Regions from separate parts of the Mycobacterium shinjukuense genome, predicted to be linked through region 2. Evidence: riboswitches for the same ligand, from Rfam matches in the RefSeq annotation. Region 2 holds a riboswitch; the other holds the start of a gene.
The links. A riboswitch is a leader RNA that binds a small molecule or an ion and turns the genes downstream of it on or off. The one in region 2 is predicted to bind glycine.
Positions count from the first base shown of each region.

Region 1 (3,407 bases), 2.1 Mb from region 2:
GCCGGCCAGCACCGCCGAAGCGGCGTTGGTGCCGTGGGCCGACTGCGGAATCAGACATATCCGTCGCCGGTGTTCGCCGCGGCTGGCGTGGTAGGCCCGGATGGCCAGCAGCCCGGCGAGCTCACCCTGTGAACCCGCATTGGGTTGCACCGACACCTGGTCATAGCCGGTGATTTCGGCCAGCCAGCGTTCCAGATCGGTGATCAGTTTGTGATAGCCGCCCGTTTGCTCAGCCGGGGCGTGCGGGTGGATCGCGGCGAAGCCGGACCAGCTGATCGGCGCCATCTCCACCGCGGAATTCAGCTTCATGGTGCATGACCCCAACGGGATCATGGTGCGGTCCAACGCCAGATCGCGATCCGACAGGGTGCGCAGGTAGCGCATCATCGCGGTCTCGGAGCGGTGTTCGTGAAACACCCGGTGCTGCAGGTAGGGCGTCTTTCTGAGCAGCTTCGGGTCGAGCCCGGAGAGCCCCGGTGCAATGCGCTCCACACCAAAGGCCATGAGCACCAGCGCGATGATGTCGGTGGTGGTGGTCTCGTCGCAGCTGATCCCGATGTGATCGGCGTCGGCAATCCGCAGGTTGACGCCCAGTTCGTAGGCACGCGCTGCGATGTCGCGGGCCCGTCCGGGGACCGCCACCAGCACCGTGTCGAAGAATCGTTCGTGCACCACGGTGTATCCGGCGCAGCGCAGACTGGCCGCCAGCGACACCGCGTGCGCGTGCACTCGAGAGGCAATGTGGCGCAATCCTTCTGGGCCGTGGTACACCGCGTACATGGCGGCGAGGTTGGCCACCAGCGCCTGCGCGGTGCAGATGTTGCTGGTGGCCTTGTCGCGGCGGATGTGTTGTTCGCGAGCCTGTAATGCCAGGCGGTAGGCCGGGGCACCGTTGACGTCCTGGGACACCCCGACCAGCCGGCCCGGCAACGCGCGTTCCAGGCCGTTGCGCACGGCCAGGTACCCGGCGTGCGGCCCGCCGAAGTACAGCGGAACCCCGAACCGTTGCGCCGAGCCCACGGCGATGTCGGCGCCCAGTTCGCCCGGGGGCGTCAGCAGCGTCAGCGACAGCGGGTCGGCGGCCACCGTGGTCATCGCCCCGCGGGCTTTTGCCGCGGCGATCAGGGCGCCCAGGTCTCGCACCGCTCCGCTGGCGCCGGGTGATTGCAGCACGATCCCGAAGAAATCACCGGAGGGCAAATCCGCCGAAAGCTTGTCCACGTCCACGATGTCGACGTCGATGTCCACCGCCGCGGCGCGCGTCCGAAGCACCGACAGGGTCTGCGGGAAGCAGTCGCTGTCGACCAGGAGCCGCGCCGACCGGTTCTTGTTGGACCGGCGCATCAGCAGCATCGCCTCCACGACGGCGGTGGCCTCGTCGAGCAGCGAGGCGCCGGCCACGGGCAGTCCGGTGAGGTCTCCGATCATGGTCTGGAAGGTCAGCAACGCTTCCAGGCGACCCTGGGATATCTCCGGCTGGTACGGGGTGTAGGAGGTGTACCAGGCCGGTGATTCGATGAGATTGCGGCGCAACACTTCCGGTGTCACGCAGGGGAAATAGCCCTGCCCGATCATCGACACCTGAACGATGTTGCGCGCGGCGATCGAGGCCAGATCGGCCAGCACCTGCCGCTCGGTGCGGGCCGCGGGCAAGGCCATCGGCGCGGTGTCGCGGATCTGCGCCGGGATGGCGGCCTCGACAAGGTCGTCGAGGCTGGCATAGCCGACCGTGGCGAGCATGTGCGCAACCGCGGCAGGGTCGGCTCCGATGTGGCGGGGCGCAAAGCTCGCCGGCCCGGCTAGGCAGCTGGGGACCTGAACACGCATCTCGGACAAGGGGCAACTCCGGTTTCAGTGAGCCCGACGGCACCGGGCTGGTCGCTCCCTCCCCGCTCTGTCCTGAAACCTGAGAGTCTGTGGCCGCGCATGCTGGCGGGGCCGTACACCTTCGGTAAGGTCGGTCGTGCTGACCGGTCCTTGTCTCCAGAGTTGCCTTGGCGGTGCGGTACTGGGGCCTGAGAGATTCCCGGGGAGGAGATTGCTCCTACGGCGCCTCGATATCGAGGTTCTCCCGCAACGCTTCAACGGCGGTTCAGTTGTGTCGGGGACTCAAGATACACACCAAGCGCGGTCTTGTCACGTGTCCGCCGTGGCTCACCGACGTCGAGCGCGTGGCGGGTGGGTGCTTGTGCGGCACGGGCAGCCTGTGGCTGATGGCGGTAGGCACGGCCGAAAACGCCCGGCAACAGCAACAGCGCCCATGTCGGGATCGCGATGTGGCCCGGGGGGCAGTGCACCCGGACCGCGTCGACGGCCGCGACCAACCCACAGACCAGGACCACGGTCGCCGCGAAGCGAGCGATTGGTGACCCGGTACAGCGCCGGGACCGCCGTCAGAGCCCGCTATCACCGATGACAAAGCCGCTATTTTCGGGCTCCGAGAATGCGAATAAATGGTGAATTCCGCATTCCCAGGTGGGCGCGCCGCCGGCTTGCCGTCTTTGGCGACAATACAACCTTCAACACTTGCACGATCCAGACTACCTCGCCCGGCGACAACCCACTATAACCTGTGAGTTTCATGATCATCGAACCTTTACCGAAAGCCGGCTAGACCTAATGTCATTTACGTATTTACGTATTGAATCGCACGGAGTCAGCGACCGCCAATCGCATCGGGCAAGTTAGTTTCGTGGTCAGACGCTGGCGCTGACCAACGCGCACGCGCTGCAGCAAAGGACGTTTCGGAGGACGGGAAATGGCATTTGTGATCACTCTGCCGGAATTCCTAGTGGCCGGGGCAACGGAATTGGCGGGTATACGTTCGGCAATCGACTCGGCCAACGTGGCAGCCGCGGCCTACACGACGAATGTGGTCGCCGCCGCCGAGGACGAGGTGTCGGCAGCAATCGCGGCGCTGTTATCCGCGCATGCGCAGGATTATCAGGTTATTAGCGCCCAAGTGGGTTTATTTCACGACCATTTCGTGCAGACGCTGAGCAATGCTGGGGCTTCGTACGTTGCCACCGAGGCGGCCAACGCGGCGCACCATCTGATCGACGTGGTCCACAACCCTAGCCAGGCACTGGCCAACGCCCAACAACACCTGCTCACCGGGGTTCACGACGCCGAACAGAATGTGCTCCACGTGGTCAACGCCCCGACCGAGGCCCTGCTGGGGCGCCCGCTGATCGGCGACGGCGCCGATGCCACCACGCCGGGCCAGGCCGGCGGGGATGGCGGGCTGCTGTTCGGCAACGGTGGGGCCGGCTACACCAGCACAACCGCCGGAGTGGCCGGCACGCGCGGGGGCCATGCCGGGCTATGGGGCAACGGCGGACGCGGCGGCGGCGGCGGGCCCGGCGCGGCCGGCGGCGCCGGCGGCAATGGCGGCTGGCTCTACGGGA
Region 1 is NZ_AP022575.1:3,949,599-3,953,005, forward strand. Features, by position in the region: gene gcvP (aminomethyl-transferring glycine dehydrogenase) at 1-1,827, opposite strand, end outside; glycine riboswitch at 1,885-1,992, opposite strand; glycine riboswitch at 1,994-2,084, opposite strand; gene G6N20_RS21475 (PE family protein) at 2,759-3,407, shown strand, end outside.
Region 1: it holds a riboswitch for glycine, as region 2 does, so the genes downstream of both, gcvP (aminomethyl-transferring glycine dehydrogenase) here and gcvP (aminomethyl-transferring glycine dehydrogenase) in region 2, are expected to answer to the same signal.

Region 2 (3,407 bases):
GACTCGGTGGCGATCGCGCTCAGGGTCGGCGTTCCCATCTACGTCGAGGAGGCCGTGCTCGCCCAGGCCGGTCTGTTGATCCCCGACGAAAGCGACGAGGAGGCCGGCGGCGGTGTTCGCGAGGACGAGGTGGAGAAGTTCAAGGAGTTTCTCGACAGCGTGTCACCCGACGACTTCAAAGCCACCTAGCTCGTAGCTCGTCGACGATGCGCGCCGGCACGGCGGGCTGTGAGGGCGCTCGTCAACGTCACGGGTGCGTCTCATCTCACACATTGCGATCTCGACACGCCTCACGGATAGCGCCCACGAGGGCTGGGAACCCTCATACTCTAGTGATGACTTGGTAAGTACCGGGGGTACGGTCGGTGTGAAACGGCGTATGCTCCATAGCACTCGGACCTGAGCAAACGCGGCTGTTGAGCAGCCAGTGACGCACGCTAGTGCAGCAGCTAGTGACAAGAGCGCGATCGGCGAGAGGAAGCACCGTGGGCGAGCGGCCACGTCAAGAACAGCTAGACCTTGCCGACCACGCGGCCGCCACGACCGCCGATGGCAGCGTCGGCGGCAGCGTTACCGGCGGCCCCGCACCCGGCGAACACGTGCAGCCGGGACTGTTTCCCGACGATTCCGTGCCCGACGAGCTGGTCGGCTACCGCGGGCCGAGTGCGTGCCAAATCGCCGGCATCACCTACCGCCAGTTGGACTACTGGGCACGCACGTCGCTGGTGGTCCCGTCGATCCGCAGCGCGGCCGGCTCTGGCAGCCAGCGGCTGTACTCGTTCAAGGACATCCTGGTTCTCAAGATCGTCAAGCGGCTGCTGGACACCGGCATCTCGCTGCACAACATCCGGGTTGCCGTCGACCATCTGCGCCAGCGCGGCGTCCAGGATCTGGCCAACATCACCCTGTTCTCCGACGGCACCACGGTATACGAGTGCACGTCGGCCGAGGAAGTCGTCGACCTCTTGCAGGGTGGGCAGGGGGTGTTCGGCATCGCCGTGTCTGGCGCGATGCGCGAGCTGACCGGTGTCATCGCCGAGTTCCGCGGGGAGCGCGCCGACGGCGGCGAGTCGATTGCCGCCCCGGAAGACGAACTGGCGAGCCGGCGCAAGCAGCGTGACCGCAAGATCGGTTAGCCGGCCGAGTAAACTGGGGCACGCATCGCACCTCACGCGGGAGAGTTCTGTGGCCGCCAGCTACGGACGCCGAAGGAGCAACACCTCTCCGTCAACCTCTCAGGCACCCGGACCGCGCGAGACCATGATGCCTCTGGAAAGCGGTGGCGACCGGTGGCGGTCCCCACCCGCCGATGGGGAAAGGCGACCCGGTGGAACAGGTCGCCGAATCTCTCAGGCGCCTGGCGACAGGTGAAGACAGAGGGAGAGGGCCGCCAGACCTCTGCTTCTGTCAGGAGTTCACCGTGTCCCCTTCGACGTTCGCAGACCGGCACATCGGCCTGGACGCTCAGGCCGTCGCAACCATGCTCGCGGTGATCGGGGTGAACTCGCTCGACGAGCTGGCAGCGAAGGCGGTCCCGACGGGCATCCTCGATACCCTCACCGACGCCGGTGTCGCCCCGGGTCTGGACCGGCTGCCGCCGCCGGCCACCGAAGCCGAGGTGCTCGCCGAGCTGCGGGAGCTGGCCGACAGCAACACCGTCGCGGTGTCGATGATCGGGCAGGGCTACTACGACACGTTCACGCCGCCGGTGCTGGTGCGCAACATCCTGGAGAACCCCGCCTGGTACACCGCCTACACGCCGTATCAGCCCGAGATCAGCCAGGGCCGGCTGGAAGCCTTGCTGAACTTCCAGACCCTGGTCACCGATCTCACCGGCCTGGAGATCGCCAACGCGTCGATGCTCGACGAGGGCACCGCGGCCGCCGAAGCCATGGCACTGATGCACCGCGCGGCCCGCGGCCCGGCCCACCGGCTGGCCGTCGACGTCGACGTGTTCACCCAGACCGCCGCGGTGCTGGCCACCCGCGCCAAGCCGCTCGGCATCGAGATCGTCACCGCCGACCTGCGGGATGGCCTGCCCGACGGCGATTTCTTCGGCGTCATCACCCAGCTGCCCGGGGCCAGCGGCCGGATCACCGACTGGACCGCTGTGGTGGAGCAGGCCCACCAGCGCGGCGCGTTGGTCGCCATCGGCGCCGACCTGTTGGCGCTGACGCTGATCACACCGCCCGGTGAAATCGGGGCCGACGTCGCGTTCGGGACGACCCAACGATTTGGTGTGCCAATGGGATTCGGCGGCCCGCACGCCGGCTACCTGGCGGTGCGCGCCAACCATGCCCGGCAGTTGCCGGGACGGCTGGTCGGGGTGTCCGTGGACAGCGACGGCACCCCGGCGTACCGGCTGGCGTTGCAGACCCGCGAGCAGCACATCCGCCGCGACAAGGCGACCAGCAACATCTGCACCGCGCAGGTGCTATTGGCGGTGATGGCCGCGATGTATGCCAGTTATCACGGCGCCGACGGGTTGATCGCCATCGCGCGTCGGGTGCATTCCCACGCCGATACCATTGCCGCCGCGCTGGGCGATGCGTTGGTGCACGACACGTACTTCGACACGGTGTTGGCCCGGGTGCCCGGTCGTGCCGACGAGGTGCTGGCCGCCGCTAAGGCCCACGGCGTCAACCTGTGGCGGGTCGACGCCGACCACGTGTCGGTGGCCTGCGACGAGGCCACCACCGACGCCCACGTGGCGATCGTTCTGCAAGCATTCGGTGTGGCGGCCACCGGGCGGGCCGGCAAGGCTGTTGGCACCGATATCGAGACGCGCACATCGGAGTTCCTGACGCATCCCGCGTTCACCCGGTACCGCACCGAGACGTCGATGATGCGCTACCTGCGGGCGCTGGCCGACAAGGATATCGCCTTGGACCGCAGCATGATTCCGCTTGGCTCATGCACCATGAAACTCAACGCCGCCGCCGAGATGGCGTCCATCACCTGGCCGGAATTCGGGCGTCAGCATCCGTTTGCGCCGGCGGCCGACACCCCGGGGCTGCGCAAGCTGATCGCCGACCTGGAGAGCTGGCTGGTGCACATCACCGGCTACGAGGCGGTCTCGCTGCAGCCCAACGCGGGCTCGCAGGGGGAGTACGCCGGCCTGCTGGCGATCCACGAGTACCACGCCAGCCGGGGAGAGCCGCACCGCGACGTCTGTCTGATCCCGTCCAGCGCGCACGGCACCAACGCCGCGTCGGCGGCGTTGGCCGGGATGCGGGTGGTGGTGGTCCGTTGCCACGACGAGCCTAGTCGGGCTGGCGACGTCGACCTCGACGATCTGCGCGCCAAGGTCGCCGAACACGCCGACCGGCTGGCGGTGTTGATGATCACCTACCCGTCCACCCACGGCGTGTACGAGCACGACATCGCCGATATGTGCGCGGCGGTGC
Region 2 is NZ_AP022575.1:1,506,874-1,510,280, reverse strand. Features, by position in the region: gene G6N20_RS06770 (bifunctional nuclease family protein) at 1-189, shown strand, start outside; gene G6N20_RS06765 (MerR family transcriptional regulator) at 486-1,136, shown strand; glycine riboswitch at 1,164-1,261, shown strand; glycine riboswitch at 1,262-1,387, shown strand; gene gcvP (aminomethyl-transferring glycine dehydrogenase) at 1,421-3,407, shown strand, end outside.